3 regions of the Leucobacter allii genome follow, and region 2 is predicted to be linked to each of the others. Evidence: predicted binding sites of a transcription regulator. Region 2 holds the regulator's gene; each other region holds the start of a gene.

Region 1 (9,690 bases), 760 kb from region 2:
GGCGAGCGCCACGAGCGAGGCGAGGGCCGCCTCGTCGTCAGGATCCCGTGTGAGCCGTCGACGCATCTCCGCGGTGGCACCGCGCAGCGTGAGACGCACGCTCGGCAGCCCGTCCCGTCGATGGGCCGCGCCGAAGCCGAAGAAGGGGCTCGGGTGCTGATCCTCGTCGGCGACGGCGACCACCAGGAGCTCCCCCGTGGTGCGGGCGCAGGCTTGGGCGAAGAGCCGCAGTTCATCGTGCACGGTGTCGCGACGCGCGGGGGGCAGGGCCTCGCCGCCGCGCAGCCATCGTTCGAGTGCGGCCGTACCGAGCAGCGAACCGCGCGCGCGGAGGTTCGGCCAGGCGCCGTCCTGCACGCCGATGACGGCCACGATCGCGAACTCGCGGCCGACGGTGCCCTGCGGCGTCGTCACCGTTACCGCGGCGCGCTCGCTGCGCCGGGCCAGCGTGTCCTCCGGGACGGTGCTGGCGAGCAATTCCGTGAGCAGCTCGGTGATGGGCTGCTCGCTGTCCTGCTCCTCATGGCGCTGCAGCGCGAAGAACAGCCCGAGGACGGCGTCGAGCGAGCGATGCGCGTCGTCCGCGCGGACGCCGCGGCCGTCGAGCGCGTCATGCTGCCAGCGCTCCGCCAGACGCGTGCCGTCCCAGATCGCCCACAGCGTCTCGCGCGGTGTTCCGCCTGCCGCGTGCACCCGGGCTCCGGCCGCGGCGACGCGTCCGAGCCGGCGGAGGGCGCGCCCGCCGGAGCTATCGACGACGGGGTGCTCCCCCGGTGCCGAGAAGGCGTCGGCGACGAGCGCGTCGACGTCACGGACGGCGCGATCCTCGTCCCTGGCCATTCGGCGCTCCTGCAGCACGAGCGCCCCGCGCAGACGACGGACGGCAACGGGATCGAGGCCGCCGATCGCTCCCCCGACGATCCGCAGCACACCCTCGGGTGCGAGCTCCTCGATGCCCAGGGCGTGCCGCAGCAGTGCGACGAGCTCGCGCACGATCTGATGCTCGCGCAGCACGATGCCCCCAGCGGCGAGGCCGGTCGGCACCTGGTGGGAGGCGAGGGTGCGCGCCACGCGCGCCGCTTCGCCGCGGCTCCGGCAGATGACCGCCATCTCGCTCCAGTCGACGGGCCGGTTCCCGGTCGAGAACGCCGCGCGCGCCGGTGCGTCGCCGGGATCCGCCGAGGCGGGCTCATGCCCCGCCGGGCCATCGCCGGGCTCCGCCGGATCGGTGCCGAGCTCCGTCGGATCGGCGCCGGACTTTGCCGGATCGGCGCTGGGCTCCGCCGGATCGGCGCCGGACCCTGCCGAATCATCGCCGGCCTTCGCCGGATCGGCGATGCCGAGGTGCCGCGCGCGGAGCCGGTGCGCGATGATCCCGAGCTGCTCGGCCGGGGATGCCGCGACGGCGAACTCGACCGTGTCGTCCCCGTCACCGCGGGCGATGGCGCCGCCGGGTACGGCGCGGCCGCGGGTGATCGCGCCGAGCGCGCGATCCGCGCCGGCCTCACGGCCCTCCCTGGTCGTGCCGGACTCGCGGCCGGACCCCGCGAGGGTCCGCGCGTCCGCAGCCCGCTGCGCTCCGGCTCCCGCCGCACCGATCCGCGTGGTGAGCTCACGGACGAATCCGCGCACGACCGCGCCGTGCCGGTGCACCGTCTCGAGCACGACCGTCTGCTCTCCGGAGGATTCGGTCGGTCCGCCGCGCCGCACGGACGCCGCGCCGGCTCCGCGTCGGCGGAGCTCGTCGGTGAGGCGGGCGAGCACCGCCGTGCGTTCTCCGTGGAACGCGCCCGTGGCGATGTCGGGGTCGCCGAACACCCAGATGGCGCTCCCGGCGTCGGCGCACGCGGCGAGCAGGGCGAGCTCGCCCTCCCCGAGCTCCTGCGCATCATCGACGAGCAGGAGCCTCGGAACCGGCACCCCGCCGGCGCGGATCGCATCCGCGGCTTCTCGCAGCAGGGCGCTCGAACTGACCTCCTCGGGGCGGTCGACGGCGAGCCGAGCCGACACCTCGGCGATGAGCTCGAGCCCCGCGCACCACCGCGCGACCACGCCCGGATCGGCGACGCGGCTCTGAGCCTCGCGGGATGCGGCCGCTCCGGCCTCGTGGAGCACCCGCAGCAGCTCCGCGGGACGCCACGCGAAGTCATCGGCGACCCGCCAGAGCTCTCGGAGCTCGGCGCGGAACGTCGGGCTCCGCATCACCTCGGCCGGGAACTCCGCGAGGGCGGCGGCCGAGCTCGGGGCGGCGGCCGAGCCAGCGGCCGCAGCCGGCGCGATGGCGGGTTCCTGGGCGACCGAGGATGCCGGCGGGACAGCAGATGCCCGTGGGATAGCGGATGCCGGGCCGGCAGAGGCCGTATGCGCCCGATCCGCTCGGACCCCCGGTACGGCAGCACCGGCTCCGAGCATCGCATCGATGACGGCGGCGATCGCCTCGTCCTGGGCGGTGCCCGTGAGCAGACGCGGCGCCGCGCGCCCGGCGCGGGCTGCGGCGTGGGAGAGTACGGAGAAGGCGAGCGAGGCCGCGGTACGCACCGGTGTACCGCCGAGCGCTCGCGCGATCCGCCGCCCGATGCCGGCGCGGAGATCGGCGGCCACGGCGCGGCTCGGAGCGAGCGCGAGCACCGAGGACTCGTCCCAGCCCTCGCGGTCGAGGAACCGACCGTACGCCTCGACCAGCAGGGTGGTCTTCCCGCTCCCCGGGGCGCCCAGGATGCGTGCGTGCCGATCCGGATCGAGTTCCAGGACGCGGAGCTGCGATGGATCGAACGAGGTCATGCGCACAGCCTACTGACGACGTCCGACACCGCCACGGAGCGCACGCCGGCGTCGCCGCGGCTCCGCGCCCGGCGGTCCGCGCCGCGACATCGGAGCTCCGAGCAGCAGGGGGTCCGATGGTCGACCGGCTCCTTCGCCTCGCATCGAACCGGTGGTCCCGGACACCGGATGTTCCCTCGGTCGCCCCTTCGGAGGTGCGGTTGGACTTCCGGGATCCGGTCCTCGCGGTGCGGCCCTCCGAAGGTGCCGCGCATAACGCCGTGGCGGCGAACCGCGGCATCGACGAAGCCGTGAGCGCGGAGAGGGGCCGCATTTCCGCCGTGCCGAAGCCGAAGAGCTGCGTGCCAAAGCCGACGGGCCCCGCTCCCGGGGAACGCCTGCCCTCGCGGACTCCGCGCGGTGCCCTCACGCCGCCCCTCGAAGGCCGGGCGGCCTCACCGGGGATCTCGACCGGTACCAGCGACGCTCAGGATCGATCCACGCCGGGGGTCGCAACCGCGGGGTCGCATCCACCATGCGGATCTCCCAGCCGGAGACGTCGAGGCTGCGGTGGTGGTACCAGCAGAGCGTCACGCCGTTATCCGTGTGGGTCGCCCCGCCCCGGGCATGCTCCTGGACATGGTGGATCTCGCACCAGCTCGCCGGGACCGTGCAACCGGGGATGATGCAGCCGCCGTCGCGGACCGCGATCGCTCGCCGCTGGTGCGCCGAGAAGATCCGCTGCGGACCCCCGAGCTCGACGATCCCTCCGCCTGCGTCGAGCACGACCCGCTGCGCCGCTCCCGCGCAGGCCGAGTGCCGCACGGAGCGGAGCGGGATCGGTGAGAGCGCCCCGTCGTGCCCGTGCACCCAGCCACTGCCCTCCCCCGATTCGAGGGCGTCGGCTTCGACCTGGACCAGCACGGTCACGGGGGCTCCGCCGAGCCGCGGAACGTCGGGTTGCCGGGCCGCAGCCGCCAGGACGGCGGCGAGCGCGTCGTGGCGGCGCTGATCCGGCGTGCGGGCGAGCATCTCCGCCGACGCGCCGGGTACGGGCTCCTCGCCCGCGCGCTCCTCGGGGACGAACCGGCCGGGGAAGCCGTCGTCCGCGTCAAGGTACCGGGTGCCGGAGCGTTCGGTGTCGGAGCGTGCGGCGCCGGAACCGTGGGGCTCGGGTTCATCGATGTCGGAGCGATCCGCCCCGGGATCACCCGCCTCCGAGCGGCCCGGATCGAGCGGATCCGCACCGGACATCGGGAACCTCACGGCTCGCCGCGCAGCGCCCGGAGCGTTGATCGCGTCGAAGAGCCGGGAGAGCAGCGCCGCGGTCTCAGGGAGCAGCGCGCCGGAGACGGGGACGAGTCCGTGGCGCTCCCGCCCGAGACGGAAGCCGCGTCGCTGCTCGAACCGGGCGTCGTCCGGTGCGGCCCCGTCCTGATCGAGCGCGTCGCCCCACGCCCGGCAGAGGACGCGCATGCCGTCGTCGTCGACGGCGAGCGCCTCCTCCGAACCCGTCGCCGCCGCGACCATCTCGCGTTCGGCGACGTCCAGCTGCGCCGGCGATGCTATGCCCTCCGTACGCGCCAGCGTCTCGGAGACGAGCGCCGAGCACTCCGCCGACAGCACACCAGCGCCGAATGCGGCGGCGACCCGCGGATCCCGCGCGGGAAGCGCCTCGCCGAGCAGGCTGGTCCTGGGCACGACGCGCTCTGCGAGCCGCATGCGCCGAGCGAGCGTCCGCGAACTCGCGGACGTCACCCGCCTGAGCAGTTCCGTCGCATTCCGGCAGCCCCGCCGCGCCGCCAGCGACTCCGCACCGAGCGCGGGGTCGCAGGCCGCCCTGACCCGTCCCGCCAGCACGACCTGTGCGTACTCCACGTGCCGGGCGAGGCGCTCCATCGCGCGATTCGCGTCGAGCAGCGCCTCGTCACTCACGATTCCGCCGGCAGGATCCTCCCTCGAGCCGCCCGGGCCGTGCAGCCCAGCGTCCCGGAGCGCCTGCGAGAACTCCGCGGAGAATCGATCGAGCCTCGCCGCCAGCGGATCCGCCACCGCACCCCTGGGATCCCCGTGGTCTTCGGGACCGGGTGAAGCAGCTGCGGTGCTGAGTTCCATGCTCTATTCTCTCACGCATCACGCCAAAAATCGAACATATGTTCGAAGCTTCTCTACTCGCGCCGCGACCGATCGCATCACGTGCGGCGGTGCGCTGCTGGCGAACGGGAGGCAGTCCGAGAGGACCGATCCCCCGCCCGCCCATAGACTCGAAGATGTTGTGATCTGCGGCCGTTTCGGGCCGCACGACCCGAGGAGGCACCCGTGGAAGTACGCATCGGCATCAAGCACTCGCCCCGCGAGCTCTCGTTCGAGACCGAGTCGACCGCCGAGGAGGTCCGCGGCCAGATCGAGAGCGCGATCGGTCAGGATTCCGCGCTCCTCGCCCTGTCGGATACGAAGGGGCGCCAGTACCTCGTCGACACGGAGTCCATCGCCTACATCGAGCTCGGCGGCGAGAGCGGTCGGAAGGTCGGTTTCATCAGCTGAGCACCGCCGGCGGCGGCCGCCAGGCATCGGCTCGGCGTCCGCGGTCGCGGCGAATTCGCTGCTCCGATCGCCCGCGAACCGCGGCCGCAGCGCCCACGAACCGCGGCCGCCACGCCCGCCAACCGCGGTCTCGGCAGCCCCGAGCCGCGACGTCGTCGGCCCACCGGCCGCAGCGCGCCCGGACCGATCCCGCATCGGCGCCGGGCGCGTCCGTGTTTCAGCGGTCATCGGCGGTGCGCCGCCGCTGCCGGATCGTCGCGCTCCGCCGCTCAGTGGTTCAACGCGCGGAACTCGTCGCGCACCGCGTCGAGCAGCGCGTCGGCGACCTCCCGCTTCGTCCCCTCGGCCGCGACCGCCACGCGGCCATCGGCGTCGAGCACCTGGACGATGTTCTCGCCGCGCTCGAAGCCCTCGTTCCACCCGACGGCGTTGACGGCGAGCAGGTCGACGCCCTTCCGCGCGAGCTTCCGACGCCCGCGCTCGAGGAGCTCCTCGTCGCTCTCGACGGTCTCGGCCGCGAAGCCGACGATCACCTGCCCCGGTCGCCGCTCGCGGACCAAGCCGACGAGGATGTCGGGGTTCTCCACCAATTCGAGCGTCGGCGCCGCGCCCGGAGAATCCTCCTTGCGGAGCTTGTGCTCGGCGACATCCGCCACGCGGTAGTCCGCGACCGCCGCCGCCATGATCACCGCCTCCGCGCCGGACGCCGCGGCGCGCGCGGCCGATTCCAGCTCGGCGGTCGTGCCGACCGGCACGGTCCGCACGCCCGGCCGATCCTGCACCTCGGCGAGCACCGAGTCGTCGATGTTCGCGGCGAGCAGCACGACCTTGGCGCCGCGATCGGCCGCGGCCGCCGCGACGGCGACGCCCTGCCGGCCGCTCGAGCGGTTGCCGAGGTAGCGCACCGGATCGATGGGCTCGCGCGTACCGCCGGCGGTGACGAGCACCCGCAGCCCCGTGAGGTCCGCGGGCCGGGGCGCCTGAGCCGGATCGGCCGCCGCGGGATCGATCTGGCCGAAGTCCGCGGCGGAGGTCTCCGCATCGGGGAGCGCCGGGACGGTCTCGGGATCCGCGGCGGCGCCACCGGTCCCCACGGACTCCGCACTCGGGCCGGCGGCATCTCGAGCGGCATCGGCAGCCCCTCCGCCGGCATCGGCGAGCAGCTCGCGCACGCGCTCGGCGATGGCGTCGGGCTCGCTCATGCGCCCCGGCCCCGTGTCCGCGCCGGTGAGCCGGCCGCTCTCGGGGCCGACGAAGGCGACGCCACGCGAGCGCAGGATCGCGACGTTGTCCTGGGTCGCCGGGTGCTGCCACATCTCGGTGTGCATCGCGGGCGCCACGAGCACCGGAGCGCGCGTCGCGAGCAGGGTGGTGCCGAGCAGGTCGTCCGCGAGGCCCGCCGTCATGCGCGCGAGCGTGTTCGCGGTCGCCGGCGCGACGACGACGAGATCCGCGCGCTGCCCGAGCGCCACGTGGCGCACCTCGGGCACGTCCTCGTGGACCGAGGTCGTCACCGGGTTCCGGCTGATCGCTTCCCAGGTCGGCGTGCCGACGAAGCGCAGCGCATCCTCGGTCGGAACGACATGCACCTCGTGCCCCTCCTCGACGAGCAGACGGGCGAGCGCGACGGCCTTGTACGCGGCGATCCCGCCGGTGACTCCTAGCACGATGTTCACGGGTCCATCTTCGCATCACGGGCGGCGCGGGCGCGCATCCCTCGCGCGATCCGCTCGTCCGCGGGCCCGGAGTCCGCCTTCGCCGTGCTCCTTCCCTCCCGCTCGCAGCCACACATCTCTGCCCCGCCGAGCCGCGCGGCCGGGATCCGGGTCACTGCGGCAGGGTGCCACTGCGGTCCACCCTGTCTGAGCGACCCGGATCGCTTGATGAGGGCAGGGGAAGGGAAGGGGGAAGGGGGAAGGGGGAAGGGGGAAGGGGGAAGGGCAGGAAAGCGGTGCTCAGGGGCGGTGGAGCAGGACCATGACCTCCATGTGGGCGGTGTGCGGGAACATGTCGAATACCCGCGCCCGGCGCACGGCGAGGGAGGGCATCGCGGCGAGGTCGCGGGCGAGGCTCTCGGGATTGCAGCTCGAATAGACGACGGTGCGGATCGGGGAGGCCTCGAGCCAGGCCGCGAGCTCCGGGCCGATCCCGCGTCGCGGCGGGTTGACGATCACGGCCTCGGGGAGCTCGCCGGGTGCGGCCGCGGTCGCGAAGGCCGTCGCGTCCGCGGCGACGAATTCGGCGGCGAGCCCCGCCTCGGCGGCGCTGCGCCGCGCCGAGCGCACGGCCGCCCCGCTGATCTCGACGCCGAGCACGCTCCTCACCCCGGCCGACGGGGTAGCCCCGTCCGCCGGGGTCGCCCGGTCCGCCGGGGTCGCCCGGGCCGAGCCGCCCACGAGCGGCGCACGGCCGAGCGAGGCTCCGCCGGACGCGACGCGCCCCCCGGACGCACCGCCAGACGCACCCCCGGACGCCGCCTCCGCGTGGTCCGCGCAGTGCAGCGCGAAGCCCCCGACGCCGCAGTAGAGGTCCCAGAGCGTCGCGGGGTCCGCCTCGGCCACCCACTCGGCGGCCTGGGCGTAGAGCGCGCGGGCGACCGCGGTGTTCGTCTGGAAGAAGCTCCGCGGGAGCAGATGCAGCGAAACCGGTCCGCCCGAGCCCCCCAGCCGCATGTCGAGCGAGGAGCCGAGCAGCAGCTCCTCCCGCTCCCCCTCGAGCACGGCCCTGTGCTCGGGCAGCAGGTTCACGGAGACGACCGCGGCCTCGGGGACGGCCGCGCGCAATTCGGGAAGGCGTTTGCGCAGCGCGTGCAGCGCCCGCTCGCTGCGCACCACGAAGCGGAGCATCAGCGCGCCTCCGGGAGCGGCGGTCACGTGCACGAACTTCAGCTCCCCGCGGCGGAGCGGCACGTCGTACGGGGGCAGGCCGGTGGCGTCGAGGTGCGCGGCGATGCGTCCGATCGCGTCCCGGATCGCGGGCTCCTGGATGAGGCAGTCCCTGAGATCGACGCCGGCGCCGTCCGGCCCCAGGATCCCGAGCGTGACGGCGCCGGCGCGACCCCCGACGACGAGTTTCGCCTTGTTGCGGAAATCGCGCACTCCGCCGTCGACGCTCGGCAGCCACGCAGCCTCCGGGATCCGCTCCCCGAGCAGCTCGCGGCAGCGCTCCTCCTTCGCGCGCAGCTGGGTGCCGAGGGGCGTCTCGATGAAGGTGCACGAGCGGCAGCGGCCCGCGACGAAGTACTCGCAGCGGGGCGGGGCCGCCGGGGCGACGGACGGGCGGCTCATGGTCTCCGGGATGCTCTCGAGGCGCGGTCGGCGCGGGCGTCAGGCGGTGAGGCCGAGCCCGTCCATGCGGCGGATGTGGTCGGCGATGAGCTCGGTGAAGACGGGTTCGACGAGCTCCTCGTCGAAGGCGCGCCGCTCGCTCAGCGTGAGCACGGCCCGTGAGACCAGCAGCGTGTCGCCGACGAGGCGGCGCCCCCAGAGCGCGAGCCAGCTCGAGAGAGGCTCGTCGGCGGCGAGCGCGCCCTCGAGGAGCACCTTCAGCTCGGCGCGGCCGCTGTCGGTGCTCAGGATCTTGATCGCGTCGCCCTTGAAGCCGTCCTTCAGCCCGCCGGCGAGGCTCGCGAAGAAGTCGTCGAAGAGCCCTCCCACGAGGTAGAGCGAGAGCACGTGCTGATGCCAGTCAGGCGTGTCGATGCGCTCGACGTAGGCGTCGATCACGGTCGAGTACGGCGACATCGCGACATGCGGCTCCGCGCCGCGATCCTTGATCTCGTCGGTGAGCCGCTGATGCTTCGCGAGGGTGAGCCCGGCGACCCTGGCCAGGACGTTCTTGGCCTCGAGCGTGGGCGCCCCCGAGACGGCGCGCGTCGCCGCCTCGTACAGCTCCAGCTGGAGGTATGCGGTCAGGCCGAGGAACGGGAGGATGCCCGGCGCGAACTCGGCGAGCTCGACCCGCTCCGCATCGGCCCCCTCTCCGCGGGAGCGCAGCTTGCGGGCAGGGGCGGTCGACTTGCGCAGCCCACGGATCCACTCGAACACCCTGTCAGCTTACCGCCGCTCGCCCGACCACCTGGAATAGACTGACCCGGTACGTATTCATCACCGGCGCCGACGGAGCGCCGGCCGCTGCGCCTTCGTGATCGCGCGCAGCACCCCACACGATAGGACGCACCGTGACGACATTCCTCGAACTCGGGGTCGACCAGGACATGGTCGACACGCTCTCCGCGAAGGGCATCACCGAGGCCTTCCCCATCCAGGAGCAGACGATCCCCCTCGCCCTCACGGGGCAGGACATCATCGGCCAGGCGAAGACGGGCACGGGCAAGACCTTCGGCTTCGGCCTGCCTCTGCTCCAGCGCATCGGCGCCGATCCCGA
Region 2 (9,690 bases):
CGCGGATGGCGGAGACGGGCTCGCCGATCCTGAGCGACGGCGAGCAGCGCAGGCAGAGCTTCGCGAGCTACCCCCTGGGCCCCGCGCCGGACCCCGCGGAGGTCACCGAAGGCCCGGTGTTCGCCGTCTTCGCCGACGGGCACCACCGGGTCGTGCCGAGCCTCGCCCGCGCCCCCTTCGCGTTCCGCGCCTGGGCGGCGGACGACGTCGCGCGGGCGCGGACGATCACCGCGCACCCGCTCAAGCAGGCGGTGGTCTCGCCGTCGATGCTCTCGCTCATGGTGCCGGAGGGCGGGATCGGCGCCCACGCCCGCGAGGACATCCTCGACGACATCGTCGCCGGCTGCGCCGAGGACATCCGCCGGTGCTTCGCCGCGGGAGCCTCCCGCGTGAGCATCGACTTCACGGAGGGTCGCCTCGCCCTGCGGCGCGACATCCGCGCGCCGTGGGCCGGGCCGGAAGCGCTCGGAGGCTTCATCGGGCTCATCAATCGCGTGCTGGACCTCCTGCCGCCCGAGCATCGCGCCGCCGTCGGCGTGCACACCTGCCCGGGGAACGACCAGGACTCGGCGCACAGCGCCGAGGTCGACTATGCGGAGCTGCTCCCCGAGCTCTTCCAGATCGAGGCGGGGTACTTCCTCGTGCAGGCGGCGGGGGAGGCCGAGCCCGACCGGGTGGCGCGGCTCATCGGCAGGCAGTTGCGCTCCGGCGCCGGGAGCGGGCGCGGACCGCGCGTGCTCCTCGGGGTCACCGATCCGACGAGCCCGAAGCTCGAGACCGCCGAGGACATCCGCGACCAGCTCGTGCGGGCGGCGCGGTTCATCGATCCCGAGCGGCTCGGATCGACGGACGACTGCGGCTTCTCGCCGTACCTCGTCGACGAGAAGCCGCGGCACGGCTCGCCCGACTTCGCGCGGGACGTCGCCTTCGCGAAGATCGCGGCGCGCGTGCGGGGCACTGCGCTCGCGACGGCCGAGCTCGCGGGCGCGGCGTCCCCGGTGCTCGCGGTGTCTGCGGTGCCGTCGGCGTCCGCGGTGCCTCCGGCGTCCGCGGTGCTGCCGGGGCACGCGGTCCCGTCGGCGTCCGCAGCTCCCGGCGCGGGGAGTGCGGGATGAGCGCCCTGCTGCTCACGGGCAGCGCGCCGACCCGTACCCGGTTCTCCTTCGAGGTCTTCCCGGCGCGCAGCGGAGCTGCGGCGCTCGCGCTCGGCCACGCCGTGCAGCACCTCTCGGCGGCCGGACCCGACTTCATCTCGGTCACCTACGGCGCGAACGGCTCGAATCGGGACGCCTCGCTCGACCTGCTGCGCTACCTCCGCGACCGCACGAGCGCACTTCCGCTCGCCCATCTCACGACGGTGGGCGAGACGCGGGAGGCCGTACGGCGCGCGATCCACGGGATCCTCGACGCCGGCATCCACGACTTCCTGGCGCTCCGCGGCGATCCGCCGCGCGGCAGCGGCGAGGCCGACGCCGCCGTTGCCGGATCCCTGAGCTCGCGGGAGCTCGTCGAGCTCGTCGCCGAGGCCCGCGCGGATCGGCCCGCCCTCACGAGCGTCGGCCGGACGGCGGTCGCTGCCTACCCGAACGGCCATCCGCTCTCGCGCTCGCGCTCCGAGGATCTGGACTGGCTCGTCGCGAAGCAGGAGGCGGGGGCGCGGTTCGCGATCACGCAGCTCTTCTTCCGCGCCGAGGAGTACCTCGGCTTCGTCGCCGAGGCGCGCGAGCGCGGCCTGCGCATCCCGGTGCTCCCGGGGCTCATGCCCGTCTCCACGAGCGCGCAGCTGCGGAAGGTCGCCTCCCTCGCGGGGCGTCCGGCGCCCGAGGGGCTCGTGCGCGCGCTCGACGCTGCCGGCGGGTACGCGCCGGAGCTCGGGGTCGAGCACACGATCGGACTGGCCCGCGAGCTGATCGCGGGCGGGGCGCCGTCGATCCACCTGTACACCTTCAACCGCCATGAGCAGGTGCTCGCGGTGCTGCGCGAGCTGCATCTGCTCGCCCCGGACCCGGTGCTCCGGGCCTCGTTCGCGGCGGATCGGGCTCGCACGCCCCCAGGGAACTCGCGAGACCCTGTGTAGCTCGCGAGACCCCATGTAGCTCGCGAGACCCTATGTAAGGAAGCGCGAATTTCGTAGGGTCTCGGTGCTTTCATAGGGTGTCGGCGCTCCCGTAGGGTCTCGCGACCGCGACCGCGACCGCGATCGCGGTCGGGATCGCGGTCACGGTCGGGATCGCGGTCGGCGTCGACCGCTCGGCGAGTGCGAGTCAGACTGAGCGGAACACCGCCACGACGCGACCGAGCACCTCCGCGTGGTCGCCGAGGATCGGCTCGAACGCGGAGTTCCGGGGGAGGAGCCAGGTGTGGCCGTCACGGCGTCGGAACACCTTCACCGTCGCCTCGCCGTCGAGCATGGCCGCCACGATGTCGCCGTTCTCCGCGTCGCGCTGCTGGCGCACCACGACGAAGTCGCCGTCGCAGATCGCCGCATCGACCATCGAGTCGCCGACGACCTTGAGCATGAAGAGCTGCCCGTCGCCGACGAGGCTCCGGGGGAGCGGCACGAGCTCCTCGACCTGCTGCTCCGCCGTGATCGGCACACCGGCGGCGATCTGGCCGACGAGCGGCACGTAGGCCGCCTCCTCGGGCTGCTGCTGGGGCGCGTCGGCGACCGCCCCGGACGTGCCGGCGAGCTCGACGAGGATCTCGAGCGCCCGGGGGCGGTTGGGATCGCGCCGGATGTAGCCGCCGAGCTCGAGCCTGCTGAGCTGGTGCGTGACGCTCGAGAGGGACGAGAGGCCGACCGCGTCGCCGATCTCGCGCATGCTCGGCGGGTAGCCGCGCGACTCCACGGAGCGGGCGATGCACTCGAGGATGGCCTGCTGCTTCTCGCTCAGGGGCTTCGGGGGGCGGGGCGCGGCTCCGGTGCTCATCGCTGTCCTTTCCTGCCCCTGCGGGCTGCGGCGGGTCCGACACGGTGAATGTCGGTGGTCCCTGTTCAAATGATCCCGTCGTTCGAAACCCTAGCCGCAGCGTTCGAAGACCGGCAAACAGATGTTCGAGTGTCGCGGAAAAAATCGGAACACATCTTCGATTGCGGCTTGCAGGGATCGAGGATCGAAGATATATTCGAAACAGATGTTCGCACGGCGGCCGCGTCGCCGTCGTCGGATCGGAAGGAGCCCCTCATGAGTGCACAGGCGATGCCGGAGCAGGATCTGCGTGGAGCCGTCGGGGCCGTGAGGCTCCGGCTCACCCGTCGCGGTCGCGTCGTGCTCGGCGGGCTCGCGACGATCGCGGTCGCGGGAGTGCTCGCGCTGCTGGCGACGTTCAGCGCACCGCAGGCGGTCGCCTCCGATGCGGCGTCCGGCGAGTCCTTCCCCTACGTCGTCGTGCAGTCCGGCTCCTCGCTCTGGGAGCTCGCGACCGCGCTCGATCCCGCGGCGGATCCGCGCGACGTCGTCGCGGAGATCGTGCGGCTGAACCAGCTCGACGGCTCCGGCGTCGATGCGGGACAGCCGCTCGCGGTGCCCCTGCGCTACGCCGAGAGCCCCGTCGCGGTCTCCGCGGAGGAGCTCGGCCTCTGAGCCGACGCTCGCTCCGTCTCGACGGTCGCACCGTTTCGATGGTCACGCCGACGGGTCGCGCGCACCGACTCGGTGCGCGCGTCGCGCGCCGCCCGGAGTCGGCATCCCGGCGCGGACGGCCCGCGTGTTCGCGCGTCCGGCCCGCGTAGACTGGGGCGGTGACCAGCCTGAGCGACCTCCCACTGCGCGCATCCCTCGTCGGCAAGGAGCCCTACGGCGCCCCGCAGGACCCGGTGCCGGTGAGTCTCAACGTGAACGAGAACACCCATCCGATCCCGGAGGAGGTGCTCGCGGATATCACCGCCTCGCTCGCCGAGGCCGTTCGCGGCGTGAACCGCTACCCGGATCGGGAGTTCGGTGAGCTGCGGACGGCGCTCGCCGGGTACCTCGGCCACGGGCTGGACGCCGATGGGCTGTGGGCGGCAAACGGCTCGAACGAGGTGCTGCAGCAGATCCTGCAGGCCTTCGGGGGGCCCGGCCGCACGCTGCTGAGCTTCACGCCCACCTACTCCATGTACCCGCTCCTGGCTTCGGGGACGGACACGGGCTGGATCCCCGTCCCGCGACCCGCGGACTACGCGCTCACCGCGGAGGGCGTCGCCGCCGCGCTCCGCGAGCATCGGCCCGACATCGTCATCCTCTGCGGGCCGAACAACCCGACGGGCACCCCGCTCGAGCGGGACGTGATCCTCGCCGCCTACGACGCCTTCGACGGCATCCTCATCGTCGACGAGGCCTATCAGGAGTTCGACGCGGAGCGCGAGAGCGCCGTGTCCCTGCTCCCCGGGCGGCACCGGCTGCTCGTCTCGCGCACCATGAGCAAGGCGTTCGCCTTCGCCGGCGTGCGTCTCGGCTACTTGGCCGCGGATCCCGCCGTCATCGATGCGCTGCGGCTCGTCCGCCTGCCGTACCACCTCTCCGCGCTCACCCAGGCCGCCGCCACCGCCGCGATCCGGCACGCGGACGCCATGCTCGCGACCGTCGCGGACATCCGCGCCCAGCGAGATCGCCTCGATACGGCCCTCACCGAGCTCGGCTACACCGTGCATCCCTCCGGGGCGAACTTCCTGCTCGTCGGCGGATTCCGGGATCCCTCGGCGACCTTCGCGGCGCTCCGGTCGCAGGGCATCCTGATCCGCGATCTCGGGATCCCGGGCCACGTGCGCATCACAGCCGGCACCGAAGCCGAGACCAGCGCCGTGATCGAGGCGATCGCGGCCCTCGGGCCGGGCGGCGCCTGAGCGCGCTGCGGGCCCGCGCCTGCGCTCCTCCCGGATAGACTGGCCGCATGACCGCCGACCCACGCACCGCAGCGCTCGAGCGCGCCACGAGCGAATCGCAGATCAGCCTCAGCCTCGACCTCGACGGCTCGGGGGAATCCGACGTCGAGACGGGCGTGCCCTTCTTCGATCACATGCTCACCGCGTTCGCACGGCACTCCCTCACCGACCTGACGGTGCGGGCGAGCGGGGACGTGCACATCGACGTGCACCACACCGTGGAAGACACGGGCATTCTCCTCGGCCAGGCCATCCTCGCGGCGCTCGGCGACAAGGCCGGGATCTCCCGCTACGGCGACGCGCTCGTGCCCCTGGACGAGGCGCTCGCACAGGCCGTCATCGACATCTCGGGCCGCCCCTACCTCGTGCACTCCGGCGAGCCGGCGGGCTACGAGTTCCACCTCATCGGCGGCCACTTCACCGGGTCCATGGTGCGTCACTTCTTCGAGGCGCTCACCCTCAACGCGCGGCTCACCGTGCACCTGCGGCTCGTCGAAGGCCGCGACCCCCATCACATCGCCGAGGCGGAGTTCAAGGCCTTCGCCCGCGCGTTCCGCGAGGCCAAGGCGCTCGACCCCGCCGTCGCGGGGATCCCGTCGACGAAGGGCGCTCTGTGACGGTGAAGCGCGTCGCGGTGCTGGACTACGGGTCCGGCAACGTGCACTCGGCGGTGAAGGCGCTCGCCCGCGCCGGGGCCGATGTCGAGCTCACCCGCGATCCGGCGGCCGTGCTCGCCGCGGACGGGCTCCTCGTGCCCGGCGTCGGTGCGTTCGACGCGGTCGTGACGCAGCTGCGCGCCGTGCGCGGCGACGAGCTCATCGACCGCCGTCTCGCCGGCGGGCGTCCCGTGCTCGGCATCTGCGTCGGGGAGCAGGTGATGTTCTCCCGCGGCATCGAACGCGGTGTCGAGACGGAGGGGCTCGGCCAGTGGCCGGGCACCGTGCGCGAGCTCCGCGCCCCGGTGCTGCCCCACATGGGGTGGAACACGGTCGAGGCTCCCGCGAACTCGACGCTCTTCTCGGGAATCGCGGAGGAGCGCTTCTACTTCGTCCACAGCAACGCGGCGACCGAGTGGAGCATCGAGGGCCGCACCGAGGCGACCCGCCCCATCGTCACCTGGGCCGAGCACGGCGAGCGTTTCATCGCGGCCGTCGAGAACGGCCCGCTCAGCGCCACCCAGTTCCATCCCGAGAAGTCCGGCGAGGCCGGCATCCAGCTGCTGCGCAACTGGATCGCCGCGCTCTAGGCCGCGCTCCCTCCCGCATCCGAACAAGGAGACCCCATCCCATGAGCGAGCTCGCACAGGGCCCGAAACTCCAGCTGCTCCCCGCGATCGACATGGTCGACGGGCGGGCGGTCCGCCTCACCCAGGGCGAGGCCGGCACGGAGACGAACTACGGCAGCCCCGTCGACGCCGCGCTCGACTGGATCGAGCAGGGCGCCGAGTGGATCCACCTCGTGGACCTCGACGCCGCCTTCGGGCGCGGCAGCAACGTCGCGGTCGCGCGCAAGATCATCAAGCGCGCCGGCGGGGTGAACATCGAGTTCTCCGGCGGCATCCGGGACGACGCGAGCCTCGAGGCGGCGCTCGAGATGGGCGCCCGGCGCGTCAACCTCGGCACGGCGGCCCTCGAGAACCCCGAATGGACGCGCTCCGTCATCGCGCGCTTCGGCGACCAGATCGCGGTCGGCCTCGACGTGCGCGGAGAGACCCTCGCGGCCCGCGGCTGGACCGAGGAGGGCGGCAACCTCTGGGAGGTGCTCGAGCGCCTCGAGGACGCGCACTGCCCGCGCTACGTCGTCACCGACGTGACGAAGGACGGCACGCTCCGCGGCCCGAACATCGACCTGCTCACCCGGGTGTGCGCGCGCACCGACCGTCCCGTGATCGCCTCAGGCGGCGTGTCGAGCCTCGACGACCTCGCAGCGCTCCGCCGGATCGTCCCGCTGGGCGTCGAGGGGGCCATCGTCGGCAAGGCGCTGTACGACGGCGCATTCACGCTGCCCGCCGCGCTCGACGTCGCCGGAGGGGACGCGTAGGCCCCGTGGCCATCAAGAAGCTCCCCTCGACCGGCGACGCGCCGCGCGCCACCGGCGTCCCGGAGAGCCTCGTCCCCGGGGGAGCCGCGGACTCGGCGGGCTTCCCCTGGGAAGGACGGACCTTCGACCATCACGGCACCGCCTTCGCCGGCGACGACGGCTCCGGCCCCGCCGCGGTCGTCGATGCCGTCGCCGAGGTGCGCGCGGCCGCGGCGCTGACCGCGGGGGCCCGGACCGCCGGCGACTACTGGGATGCCGTCGTACGGCTCGCGGGGGCCCATGCCGCCGTGATCGCCGCCCTCGGCAGGGAGCGGGTGCTCGTGCCCATGCTCGCGGACGCCGGAGCACTCGGGACGACGCCGGACGGACGCACCGTGGAGAAGTCCCAGGAGCTGTCGATCGTGACGGTCGCCGCCCCCGACGGCCGTCGCGTGCTGCCCGTCTTCAGCTCGACCGCGGCGCTCGGCAATTGGCACGCCGAAGCGAGGCCGATCCCGGTGCCGGGGGTCCAGGCCGCCGTCGCGGCGGCCCAGGAGCGGACCGACCTGCTCATGCTCGACGCCGCCGACGCCGAGCGGGAGTTCGGCATCCGTCGCCCGGCCCTGCGCGCGCTCGCGCTGGGGGAGCGGTACCTCCCCGCCTGGGCCGATCCCGAGGTCGAGGACGCGTTCGACGCCTCCGCGGCCGATGAGCGTGAGGTGTCCGCCGTGTGGCTCGCCCCCGCGGACCCCGAGTCGCGCCTCCGCCTCCCGGACGTCGACGTGCGGCTGAGGGTCGTCCCGGGGCTCGACCCCGACGGGTTGCGCGCGCTCCTCGGCCGGCTCCAGGAGCGCTGGGCCGGCTCGGCCGTCATCGCCGACCGGGTCGACTCGATGCGCGTGCGCCCCGTCGCCGAACGCTGATCCCGGCGCCGAGCGCCCACCGTGGCGCCGGGCGCTGATCCTGGCGCCGGGCGCCGACACCGCGCCGAGCGCCGACCCCGGCGCCGGGGCTCACCACACGGCGAGCAGGAGCACGTAGCAGGCGGTGCCCGCCGCGATGCTCAGGAGCGCGCGTCGTCGGGCGAGGAGGTGCACGGCGACCGTGACGCCCGTCGCGATCACGACGGGCCAGACCCGCTCCGGGCGGCCGGCGAGCTCGCCGCCGAGCACGACCACGGCCAGGATGAGCAGGATCCCGGCCGGCATCCACCGCCCCAGGGACTGCACGAACCGCGACTTCCGCAGCGGCTTCAGCGCGGCGAAGGGCAGCGCCCGCAGCGCGAGGGTGATGAGGCCCGCGACGGCGATGGCGGCGATGACGTACCCGGTCGACGGCGCGGCGAGGGCGACGCTCATGCGTCCGCCCCGCTCGCCGCGGATCCCGGATCGCCCCGCCGCGCACCGTCCGTCGCGCTGCCGGCCGCCCCGCCCGATCCGCCGTCGCGCGACCCGCCGCTCGGTCCATCGCGCGACACGTCGCCGTCCGGCCCGTCGTCGCTCCCGCGCGCGAGGACGAAGCGCAGCGCGAGCAGCGCGGTGTACACGATGAGCGCCGCCGGCAGCGCCTGGCCGGGGAACGCGAGGAGCGCGACGCCGACCGACAGGCCCGCGAGCAGGAGCGACGGGACCTCGTTCCGGCTGCGCGCCGCGTCCAGCGTCATGACGACGAAGAGCGCGACGAGCGCGAACTCGAGGCCCTCGAGACGAGCCGGGAGGATCCCGGCGAGCGCCACGCCGAGGAGGCCTCCAGCCACCCAGTAGGCCTGCATGAGCAGCTGTCCCGCGACGATGCGGGCCGAGCTCAGCTGTCCGGCGGGCAGCAGCACGTACGTCGCGTATGCCTCGTCGATGAGCGCGTAGACCGAATAGGCGCGGGGGATCCCCGGGGAGACCCGGTCGAGGGGGAACGACAGCGCGTAGAACACGTGGCGGAAGTTCATCGCGAGGACCGTCACCGCGATGGTGAGGATCGGGGTGGTCGCCGCGAGCAGGCTCACGAGGAGGAGCTCGACGGACCCGGCGAAGATGCCGATCGACAGCGCCGGCGCGACCCATCCGGGGAGCCCGGCCTGCACCACGAGCACGCCGAGCGCGACGCCGAGCGGAAAGATGCCGATCCCGACGCCGAGCGAGTCGGCGACGCCGCGCGCGATGCCCGCCCGCCGGGAGCGCGGCACGAGCGGGCTCAGTTCACGGGCCCCGTGTACTTCTCGCCGGGGCCCTGACCGATCGGATCCGGGATCGTCGAGGCCTCGCGGAAGGCGAGCTGCACCGAGCGCAGTCCGTCGCGGAGGCTGCGCGCGTGCATGTCGCTCACCTCGGGCGCGCCGGCCGTGATGAGGCCGGCGAGCGCGTTGATGAGCTTGCGGGCCTCGTCGAGGTCGGTCTGGGACTCCGGGTCGTCGGCGAGCCCCACCTTGACGGCCGCCGCGCTGAGCAGGTGCACGGCCGCGGTCGTGATGACCTCGACGGCGGCGACGTCCGCGATGTCGCGGGTCGCCTGCGCCACGTCGTCGGGTGCCTGCGCGGCATCCTCCGCGCGCGTCTCGTGCTGGTCTGCGGTCTGCTCGCTCATGGGGTCCTGACTGTTCGCTGCGGTCGTGTGCTAGGATTGCCTGTGGTTCTCGGCGACTTGCCGGGATACGGAAGCGGAGATTCTCCCACCCGGCACCGAATCCAGGTTACCGGGTAGTTGGCACCCCGTCGTTCACACGGCAGCTGAAGGGTGCGGGCGGCGCATGCGCGGCCCTGATCTCCGTCCGTGGCTCCCCGAGCGGGAGGACCGACCCATGAGATCAGAGGAGC
Region 3 (9,690 bases), 1.3 Mb from region 2:
GCGAGACCATCGCGCTCACGGCTTCGGGCCCGGATCCCGAGGCTCCTCGCTACCTCAACGGGGTCGCCCGAGCCGCGACGACGCTCACCCCGCACGCGCTGCTCGATCTCCTGCAGGAGGTCGAAGCGGTGCACGGGCGCGTGCGCGACGTGCACTGGGGCGACCGCACGCTCGACATCGACCTGATCCTGTACGGCGGTCGCGTGGTGCAGGACGAACGGCTCACCGTGCCGCATCCGCGGGCGCACGAGCGGGATTTCGTGCTCGCCCCGTGGCTGGCGCTCGAGCCCGATGCCGTGCTCATGGGGCACGGGCGAGTGGCGGAGCTCCTCGCCCGCGTCGGCGACACCACGCGGCCGTTCGACGAGAATGCCGATGGCGCGGTCGTGGGTGCCGAGCGTGCCGACGGTGAGAGTGACGTCGCGGGCGCCGGGGACGTTGCGCGCGCCGAGGGTGCCGAGGGTGCCGATGCGTAGGCTCGAGCGGAGCAACCCGCTCGCCGCGGTCGCGGCCGCCGCGATGGGCGCCGCGATCGGGCTCCTCGTGCAGTTCGCGCTGTCGAGTCGGGGGGCGGCGCCCTTCGTGCCGCCCTACTCGCTGCCGATCACGCTCGTGCTCATCGGTGCGGTGCTGCTTGGATTTGCGATCCGGTTGCGGCGCACGCTCGCGGGGCGGACGGGTCGCGTCAACCCGTTCCAGGCGGTCCGGCTGCTGGCGGCGGCGCGGGCTGGGCAGCTCGTCGGCGCCCTGCTCGGCGGATTCGGCGCGGGGCTCGCGCTCTCCCTGCTGGGGCGGAGCATTCCCGCACCCGTGGCGACGTGGCTACCCATGCTCATCGTGTGTGGAGCCGGCGCCGTGCTCGTCGCGTGCGCCGCATACGCGGAGCACGCCTGCCGCATCCCTCCCGATGACGAGGACGGCGGTGCGGGCGAGGGGGAGACGGACCCTGGGCGAGGTCCGGTCGACCAGGCGGCCTACCGGAAGCCCTGAACCGCGCCCCTGGGCGAACGCATGCGCCCGCCCGGTGCCGATCACGCACAGGAGGGGACCGAGACGCGCGGTCGGGGTCGCGGGAGCCAGTGCGGTCGCCGTCGTCGTGCGAACGCGGTGCGGGAGCCGCGGAGACACCGGGTCGCCGTGCACACCTGGTGCGGGAGCAACAGGGTCACCGGGTCCGAGAGCGAGCGTGTCACGGTGTCACGGTGTCACGGTGTCACAGGATCACAGGATCACAGGATCACAGGATCACAGGATCACAGGATCACAGGATCACAGGATCACAGGGTCGCCGCATGAGCGCGGTGCGGGAGCCGTCGGGTAGCGGGTCGAGCGCGGCACGGGGTCGCGGGTCGAGGGTTACGCGCTCCGGGCGAGCCCCGGGGGTCGAAGCGGGGATCTGACTCGATGCCACCGGCGCCTCGGATCCGTCCAGTACGGCGGGCGGACCTCGGGGATCCCGTCGTGCATGCGCACCTCCCACCCGGAAGAGCCGAGACTGCGGTGGTGGTGCCAGCAGAGCAGCACGCCGTTGTCCGTGTGCGTCGGCCCTCCGGCGGCGTGCTCGGCCACGTGGTGCACCTCGCACCAGGCGGCGGCGACCGTGCACCCGGGGATGACGCATCCGCCGTCGCGCACCGTGATCGCCCGCCGTTGATGAGCGGAGAAGATGCGCTGGGGCGAGTCCAGGCCGATGATCCGGCCCGTCGTGTCCTGCGTCACCCGCTGCACTGCGCCCGCGCATGCGGCGTGCCGCACCGTGCTGATCGGCACGGGCAGGGGCGCCCCGTCGGGGCCGTGCACCCAGCCCGCGCCGTCCCCGCTCGAGAGCTCCTCCGCCGTGACCTGCACGAGCACGGTGACGGGAGCGCCGCCGAGCTGCGGGGTCTCGGCCTGCTTCGCCGCCGCCGCGAGCAATGTCGCGAGGGCGTCGTGCCGGCGCTGATCCGCCGTCCGGGGGTCGGTCGGTGTCAACGCGTCGGCGTCGAGGACGGCGTCGTCGCGGCGCTCCGCGGTCCCGCCATGCGCGGCCTCGCCTGGTTCTGCCCCGGTGCCCGCCGTGGGCGAGGCGGCCTCGACGGGGGCGAAGCGGGGACGCCGCGAGGCCTGCGGGGCGTTGATCGCATCGCAGAGCCTGCCGAGCAGCGCTGCGGTCTCCGCGAGCAGCGCGCCGTGGAGAGGGACGAGCCCACGGCGCTCGCGACCGAAGCGGAGCCCGCGTTTGAGCTCCGCCACGGTCTCGCCGGGACTCTCGCCGTCCTGATCCAGGAACGAGCCCCAGACGCGGGCGACCGTCCGCATGCTGTCGTCGTGCAGGGGGAGCTCGCCGCCGTCGCCGGTCGCCGCCGCCACCATCTCGCGTTCGGCGACCGCCAGATGCTCGGGGTCGGCTGCGAGCTCGGTGCGTGCGAGGACGCCGGTGACGAGATCCGTGCACTCGAGGGAGAGGCGGCCCTCGGCGAAGGCGCGCGCGGCGCATTCGTTCACGGGGTCGAGTCGTTCGCCGATGATGCCGAGGCGCGGAGCCACCCGGTCCGCGACGCGCAGGCGCCGGGACAGCGTCCGTGCGGACGCGGCGGTCGTGTGCTGCAGCAGCTCGATCGTTCCGCGACAGCCGCGCCGACGGGCGAGCGACTCTGCCCCGAGGCCGGGGGCGCTCGCCGCTCTCACGAGGTGCGCAAGACGGACCTGCGCAGCTTCGACCCGACGCGACAGGCTCTCGACCTCGGCGACCGCCGCGAGCAACTCGTCATCCGACGGGGACTCCGGAAGATCCGACATCGCCGCATCGAAGCTCGCGATCGCCAGACGGAACCCGGGCGCACCGGCGACATCGCCCGCCGGAGGGTCCTCCGGATCGACCACCGCGCACCCCTCCGACAGCCCGGCCGGAATGGCCGTTCGGAGGTCGAGCTCGGGGTTCGGGTCCATGCTCTATTCTCTCACATTCGGGGCGAAATATCGAAGATATGTTCGAATGAAATGCGCGCCGTTGCGTGGTCCGGATCGTGTGCCGGATCCCGCGCCGGACCGTCTGCCCTCACAGCGCCGAGAACGCTCCCGGCCCGCGCGGACGCGAGCACGCGCCGGAGTGCACGCGGGCACGCGCCGGAGCGCCCGCTGCCGCCCGGCCCCGCTGTCGCCCGCTGCCGCACCGGGGGGGCGGTGCACCGCGACGCCGTGCGACTCGAGCGCATCGGCCTGCGCCGCACGCGGGAACGCGGGCGCATCATGGTTCGGAGAGCGCTGAGCCCGAGGCGCGGCCGCCGGTCACTCACGGACATGAGGCGGGGCTCCAGCCGACGCGGCGCGAGGGGCGGGCGTCGGACGTACCTCCTATGCTGGAGGCGTGAACGAGGAAGCGAAGAACGCCCCGGCGCCGTCGAGCGAGTCCGCCGTCCCCCCGAACGACGTCCCGGCCTGGCAGCGGGTGTCCTCCGCCTACGCCTGGGCGGATCTGGCGATCAACCTGCTCCTGGTGCTCGCGGTCGTCGCCGCACTCGTGATCGTGCTCGTCGCCACCTCCGGCGACGCTCCGCTGCCGCCGCGCATCATCCTCCCGATCGTGGCTGCGGCGCTGCTCGTCAATGCCCTGTTCGCCTTCCGGCGCGTCCGCGCGATCGGCTACATCCTCCGCGAGGACGATCTGCTCTTCCGGCGCGGGATCATGTTCGAGCGGATCGTCGCCGTGCCGTACGGACGACTGCAGCTCGTGGACATCACGCGGGGGCCGCTGCTGCGCGCCCTCGGCCTTGCGACGCTCAAGTTCGTGACGGCCTCCGCCGCGACCGGGGTGCAGCTGCCCGGTCTGCGCAACGAGGACGCCGAGGCGCTGCGCGACCGGCTCGTCGCGCTCGCCGAGACCCGGAGGTCGGGCCTGTGACGGAGGCCGGCGGTCCCGCGATCTCCGACGCCGCGCTGCCCGGCAACGCGGATGCCGAGGGGTGGCGGCGCCTCCATCCGCTCTCGCCGCTGCTGCGCGGCGGAGTCGTGCTCATCGTGGTCGCGGGCATCGTCTTCGCGAACTTCCGCGATCACTTCGTGAACCTCTTCTTCTCCGACCGCTTCACGGGCGGCGGCGTCGAGGTCGATATGAACGGCGAGGGCGACATCGTCGACCTCTACGAGTACCTCGCGGCCGAGGGGCTCCTGCTGCTCGTGCTGGGCGGGGTGCTCCTCGTGCTCGTGCTCATCATCGTCTTCTCCTGGGTCGCATGGCGCTTCGCGACGTACCGCATCGGCGAGGACGACGTCGAGGCCCGGCGCGGGGTGCTCTTCCGCACGCACCGACGCGCACCGCTCGAGCGGATCCAGAGCGTCAACCTGCAGCGCTCCCTCCTCGCGCGCGCCTTCGGGCTGACGAAGATCGAGATCGTGACCGCCGGTCAGGGCGGCAAGGTCGAACTCGCCTACCTCGCGCACGGGGACGCCAAGACGGTGCGGGAGCAGATCGTGCGGCGCGCGGCCGTGAAGCGCGGCGAGGGGTCTGCGCCCGGCGGATTCCCCGGCCCCAGCGAGACGCCCGAGACCGCGGCGGCTCCGCGCGCGGCCGCATCGGGGGATAACGCGTTCGCATCGGGGGACTATGCGGTCGCGTCGGGGGACCGCGCGGCGGAGGCGAGCGGCGCGACCCCCGATCCCGCGACGACGGCCGTCGGCATCGACGGCCGTCCCTACGCGCCGGCCGGGGATCGGCTCTCCGCGCGCGCCCAGGACTTCGCGGACTTCGACATCGACCCGGCCGCGCTCGCCGCCGACGCCCTCGTGAAGGTGCCGCTCGGGCGCCTCATCGGCAGCATCGCGCTCGGCTGGGAAGCGGTCGTGGTGATGCTCATCGCCGTCCTCGTCGTCGCGGGCGGCGCCGTCTTCGAGCCGGCCTTGATCCTCACCGTGATCCCGCTCGGCATCGTCATGGTGGGCATCGTCTTCAGCCAGTTCAACAAGGGTTTCAACTTCGCGCTCTCCCGGGGGCGGGATGCGATCCGCACCGGCTCGGGGCTCACCTCGACCATGACCGAGTCCATCCCCTTCGGTCGCATCCACGCGGTCGAGGCGCGGCAGCCGCTGCTGTGGCGGCCGCTCGGCTGGTGGCGGGCGCGGATCACGACGGCCGGGCACTCCGTCGCGCAGGGCGGACAGAACGCGACCCAGAACGTCGTGCTGCCGGTCGGGACCGAGGCGGACGTGCTGCGCGTCATCGAGGCGCTGCTGCCCGGCGTCGGTGACGACGAGCGCGGGATCGCGGCGCTCCGGGACGCGCTGAGCGGCGCCGGCACCGGGTATCTCGGCGCGGGGCCGCGCGCGGGGTGGGTGCTGTGGTTCGGCCGGCGTCGGGCCGGCGTCGCCGTCGCGGAGACGGGCTCTGCCGATGCGACGCTGCGCATCCGGCGGGGCGCGCTCACCCGCTCCCTCTCGATCATGCCGCTCGTGCGGGCCCAGTCCGTGCAGCTGCGCCGCCCGCTCGTCCACCGCTGGCTCGGGCTCGCCTCGCTCCAGGCGCACACGGTGCTCGGCCCGGTGCGCATGGAGATGCGCGGCATCGCGCTGGAACCCGCTCGCGAGCTCTTCGACGTGCTCGAGGCGGACGTGCTGCGGATCCAGAACGCCGAGGCGCGCGAGCTCTCCGACGCTCAGGATCGACTCCCGGAGCGCCCCCCGGCTCGAGTCGCCGAAGCGGGAACCGGCATTCCGGCGCCTCGCGCGGCGGGGGCCGAGCCGCACGGCCCGGCCCGGCTCGCCGACGTCCCGGGGGACGTCCCCGGGGACGCCCCGGGGAACGTCCCGGGGGCCCCATGAGCGGGCCCTCGGCGTCCGCGGCCAGCGCGTCGCGGCTCGGCGTCGGCGTCGTCGGAGCCGGCCGGGTGGGCCCCGTCCTCGCGCGCGCCCTCGCCGGCGCCGGGCACGCGATCACGGGCATCAGCGCCGTCAGCGCGGAGAGCCGCGAGCGCGCCGAGAGCATGCTCCCCGGAGTGCCGGTCCTCGAGGTCGCCGAGGTCGTGCGCCGCTCGGAGCTCGTGCTCTTCGCGATCCCCGGCGCCGAGCTCCCGGCGCTCGTGTCCGGTCTCGCCGCGACCGGGGCGTGGCAGCCGGGCCAGCTCGCCGTCCACACCGCGCCGGAGCACGGATTCGGCGTCTTCGCCCCGGCGCTCGCCGCCGGAGTGATCCCGCTGGCCCTCCACCCGGCACTCGTCTTCACGGGCACGAGCCTCGACCTGAGCCGGCTCGCCGGGGCCGCGGTCGCGGTCACGGCGCCGGGCCCGGTACTGCCGATCGGCCAGGCGCTCGCGGTCGAGATGGGAGCGGAACCCGTGATCGTGCGCGAGGAGGATCGGCCGGCCTACGCCGAGGCGATGGCGGCCGCCGTCGAGTTCTCCGGCGCCGTCGTGCGGCAGGCCGCGGGAGCCCTGCGCGAGCTCGGTCTCGCGCAGCCGGACCGGGTGGTCGGCGGCGTGGTGCGCGCCGCCGTCGAAGAGGCGCTCCTCGCGGCTCACACCGGCCCCGGGGCCGAGCCGGATCCCGAAGCCTGACGGGGAAGCTAGGATGGATCGGTACGCCAGCCAGCATGGAGGACCCCATCCCGATGAGCGAGCAGAACGCCGCAGCACCGAGCGCCCCGGGCGCCGAGACCACGGCTCCGGCCGCCGACGCGGCGGGCGCCGCCGAGGTCTTCGAGCAGAAGCGCGTGCGCCTCGAGAAGCGGGACCGGCTGAACGAGGGCGCCGAGCTCGCCGGCGGCGCCTACCCGGTGTCGGTGCCGGTCACCACCACCATCCCCGCGGTGCGGGCGACGTGGGGGCGGCTGGAGACCGGTGAGGAGAGCGGCGAGACCGTCGGCATCGCCGGCCGCGTCGTCTTCCAGCGCAACACCGGGAAGCTCTGCTTCGGCAGCCTGCAGGCGGGCGACGGCGAGCGCATCCAGGTGATGGTGAGCCTCGCCGAGGTGGGGGAGGAATCCCTCGCCCGCTACAAGGAGCTCGTCGACCTCGGCGATCACCTCTTCGTGCGCGGCCAGGTGATCTCGAGCCGGCGCGGCGAGCTCTCCATCATGGTATCCGAGTGGCGGATCGCGGCCAAGGCGATCATGCCCCTGCCCAACATGTACGCGGAGCTCAGCGAGGAGACGCGGGTCCGCCAGCGCTACCTCGACCTGATCCAGCGGCCCCAGGCGCGCAGCAACGTCGTCACCCGCGCCCGCACCATGGCGAGCCTGCGGCGCACCTTCGCCGAGCGCGACTACATCGAGGTCGAGACCCCGATGCTGCAGACCATGCACGGCGGCGCCTCGGCCAGACCGTTCATCACGCACTCGAACGCCTTCGACACGGAGCTCTACCTGCGCATCGCCCCCGAGCTCTACCTCAAGCGCGCCGCCGTCGGCGGACTGGAGCGCGTCTTCGAGATCAACCGCAACTTCCGCAACGAGGGCGCGGACTCGACGCACAGCCCCGAGTTCGCGATGCTCGAGGCCTACGAAGCCTACAGCGACTACCACGGCATCGCCGATCTGACGCAGGCGCTCGTGCAGAACGCCGCGCTCGCCGCCAACGTCGGCACCGAGCGGGAGGGCACGCACGTGGTGCAGTGGGCCGACGGCACGCTCTTCGATCTCGGCGGGGACTGGGACCGGATTTCGATGTACGGCACCCTCTCCGAGGCGGCCGGGCGCGAGATCACGCCGGAGACTCCGGTGCCCGACCTGCAGGCGATCGCCGATGCCGAGGGCGTCCAGGTGCAGCTGCCGAACCACGGCAAGCTGGTCGAAGAGCTCTGGGAGCACTTCGTGAAGGACGGGCTGACGCGGCCGACCTTCGTCATGGACTTCCCGGTCGAGACGAGCCCGCTCACCCGGCACCACCGCACGATCCCCGGGGTCGTGGAGAAGTGGGACCTCTATGTGCGCGGCTTCGAGCTGGCCACCGGCTACTCGGAGCTCGTCGACCCCGTCGTGCAGCGGGAACGCTTCGTGCAGCAGGCGGCCGAGGCGGCCCGCGGCGACGACGAGGCCATGGGTGTCGACGAGGAGTTCCTGCGCGCGCTCGAGCACGGCATGCCGCCGACGGGCGGCATGGGGATGGGCATGGACCGCCTGCTCATGGCGCTCACGGGGCTCGGGATCCGCGAGACCATCCTCTTCCCGCTCGTCAAGTAGCGCGCCCCGCGGGCCGCGCCCAGGAAATCCCCGCGGAAGCGGCGCTAGACTCGAGGCACTATGGATGACTGGTGGCTGAACGCGGTGTGGTCGCTGACCCCGACCGTGCTGGTCGGACTCTTCTTCTGGATGGTGCTGCGGCTGATCCTGCGCGCGGATCGCACGGAGCGACGGGTCTACCAGGAGATCGAACGGGAAGAGCGGGCGAAGGCCGGGCTCCCCGTCGCCGAGGAGCCGCGCCCCGGCGCCTGAGCCCTCCTCCCTCCCGATAGAGTGTTCCCAGCCGAACGGCTGGTGCGCGCGAGAATCGGAGGGGGCGGCATGGATCTCAGCTGGTTGGGCATCAACTGGCCGCTCGTGTGGACGGTCTCCGTCCTCATCGTGGACAACCTGATCCGCCTCGTGGCCCTGTTCGTCGTGCCGCACAACCGCCGCCCCACCGCGGGCATGGCCTGGCTGATGGCCATCTTCGCGCTGCCCGTCCCCGGACTCCTGCTCTTCCTCGTCATCGGGAGCAAGCGGCTGCCCCGGTCCCGCGAGGAGAAGCAGGGCGCCATCAACAGCTTCGTCGCCGAGATCGCCGAGCGCGAGGAGGCCGAGCTCGTCACGCACGTCGAAGGGCTGCACACCGGGCTTCGCAACGCCGTGAAGCTCGGCCGCTCGCTCGGGGCCCAGCCGATGCTGCGCGACAACACGGCGACGCTGTGCATCGACTACGAGGCGTCGTTCGCGCAGATGGCCGCGGCGATCCGCGAGGCGCGGCACTACGTGCACATCGAGTTCTACATCCTCGTGCACGATGACGCCACCGACGACGTCTTCGCGGCGATCCGCGAGGCCGCGGCGCGCGGCGTGCAGGTGCGCGTGCTGCTCGACCACATCTCCGCGGTGCGCAATCCGGGCGCGAAGCGCACGGCGGAGAGCCTTACGGCCGCGGGCGCCGACTGGGCCTACATGCTGCCCGTCCGCCCGTGGCGCGGGGAGTACCAGCGGCCGGACCTGCGCAACCACCGCAAGCTCATCGTCGTCGACGGCCGCGTGGGGTTCATGGGATCGCAGAACCTCGTCGACTCGAGCTACAACAAGGCGTCGAACCGGCGCCGCGGCCTGCACTGGAAGGACCTGATGGTCCGCGTCGAGGGCCCGATCGTGCTCGGGCTCGAGGCGGTCTTCCAGGGCGACTGGTACCTCGAGACGGGGGAGTACCTCACCCACCTCGCCGAGGAGTCCTTCGACGCGGAGCGGCCGGGGACCCTCGACTGCCAGATCGTGCCGAGCGGCCCGGGGTACGCGGGGGAGAACAACCTGCAGGTCTTCGTCTCGCTGCTCTACACGGCGCAGCGACGGATCAGCATCACGAGTCCGTACTTCGTTCCGGACGGTTCGATCATGAACGCATTGCGCGCCGCGACGGCGCGCGGGGTCGACGTCGAACTCTTCGTCTCCGAGATCGGCGACCAGGCCGTCGTCTACCACGCGCAGCGCTCCTACTACGAGGAGCTGCTCCGGGCCGGCGTGCGCATCTGGATGTTCCGGCCGCCGTA

Evidence for each region. The regulator LexA, encoded in region 2, represses DNA repair genes until DNA is damaged. The targets are predictions, from matches to a motif close to TCGAACANNTGTTCGA.
Region 1: MUN78_RS08835 (HNH endonuclease signature motif containing protein) is a predicted target of LexA. The motif match lies at 4,906-4,921, and genes of this name have one in related genera.
Region 3: MUN78_RS11305 (HNH endonuclease signature motif containing protein) is a predicted target of LexA. The motif match lies at 2,959-2,974, and genes of this name have one in related genera.

The regions. Positions count from the first base shown of each region.
Region 1 covers NZ_CP095045.1:1,888,453-1,898,142, forward strand. The annotation lists gene MUN78_RS08830 (PD-(D/E)XK nuclease family protein) at 1-2,781, opposite strand, end outside; gene MUN78_RS08835 (HNH endonuclease signature motif containing protein) at 3,187-4,875, opposite strand; gene MUN78_RS08840 (DUF3107 domain-containing protein) at 5,080-5,304, shown strand; gene MUN78_RS08845 (bifunctional phosphopantothenoylcysteine decarboxylase/phosphopantothenate synthase) at 5,574-6,980, opposite strand; gene MUN78_RS08850 (class I SAM-dependent methyltransferase) at 7,260-8,591, opposite strand; gene MUN78_RS08855 (ferritin-like fold-containing protein) at 8,631-9,350, opposite strand; gene MUN78_RS08860 (DEAD/DEAH box helicase) at 9,485-9,690, shown strand, end outside.
Region 2 covers NZ_CP095045.1:1,124,098-1,133,787, forward strand. The annotation lists gene MUN78_RS05205 (uroporphyrinogen decarboxylase/cobalamine-independent methonine synthase family protein) at 1-1,115, shown strand, start outside; gene MUN78_RS05210 (methylenetetrahydrofolate reductase) at 1,112-2,077, shown strand; gene lexA (transcriptional repressor LexA) at 2,265-2,930, opposite strand; gene MUN78_RS05220 (LysM peptidoglycan-binding domain-containing protein) at 3,186-3,584, shown strand; gene MUN78_RS05225 (histidinol-phosphate transaminase) at 3,743-4,825, shown strand; gene hisB (imidazoleglycerol-phosphate dehydratase HisB) at 4,873-5,481, shown strand; gene hisH (imidazole glycerol phosphate synthase subunit HisH) at 5,478-6,110, shown strand; gene priA (bifunctional 1-(5-phosphoribosyl)-5-((5-phosphoribosylamino)methylideneamino)imidazole-4-carboxamide isomerase/phosphoribosylanthranilate isomerase PriA) at 6,152-6,904, shown strand; gene MUN78_RS05245 (SseB family protein) at 6,910-7,806, shown strand; gene MUN78_RS05250 (branched-chain amino acid transporter permease) at 7,897-8,241, opposite strand; gene MUN78_RS05255 (AzlC family ABC transporter permease) at 8,238-9,062, opposite strand; gene MUN78_RS05260 (DUF1844 domain-containing protein) at 9,071-9,460, opposite strand; gene infC (translation initiation factor IF-3) at 9,675-9,690, shown strand, end outside.
Region 3 covers NZ_CP095045.1:2,425,378-2,435,067, reverse strand. The annotation lists gene folK (2-amino-4-hydroxy-6-hydroxymethyldihydropteridine diphosphokinase) at 1-476, shown strand, start outside; gene MUN78_RS11310 (DUF3180 family protein) at 469-990, shown strand; gene MUN78_RS11305 (HNH endonuclease signature motif containing protein) at 1,357-2,928, opposite strand; gene MUN78_RS11300 (PH domain-containing protein) at 3,347-3,880, shown strand; gene MUN78_RS11295 (PH domain-containing protein) at 3,877-5,793, shown strand; gene MUN78_RS11290 (DUF2520 domain-containing protein) at 5,790-6,524, shown strand; gene lysS (lysine--tRNA ligase) at 6,578-8,146, shown strand; gene MUN78_RS11280 (hypothetical protein) at 8,207-8,398, shown strand; gene cls (cardiolipin synthase) at 8,468-9,690, shown strand, end outside.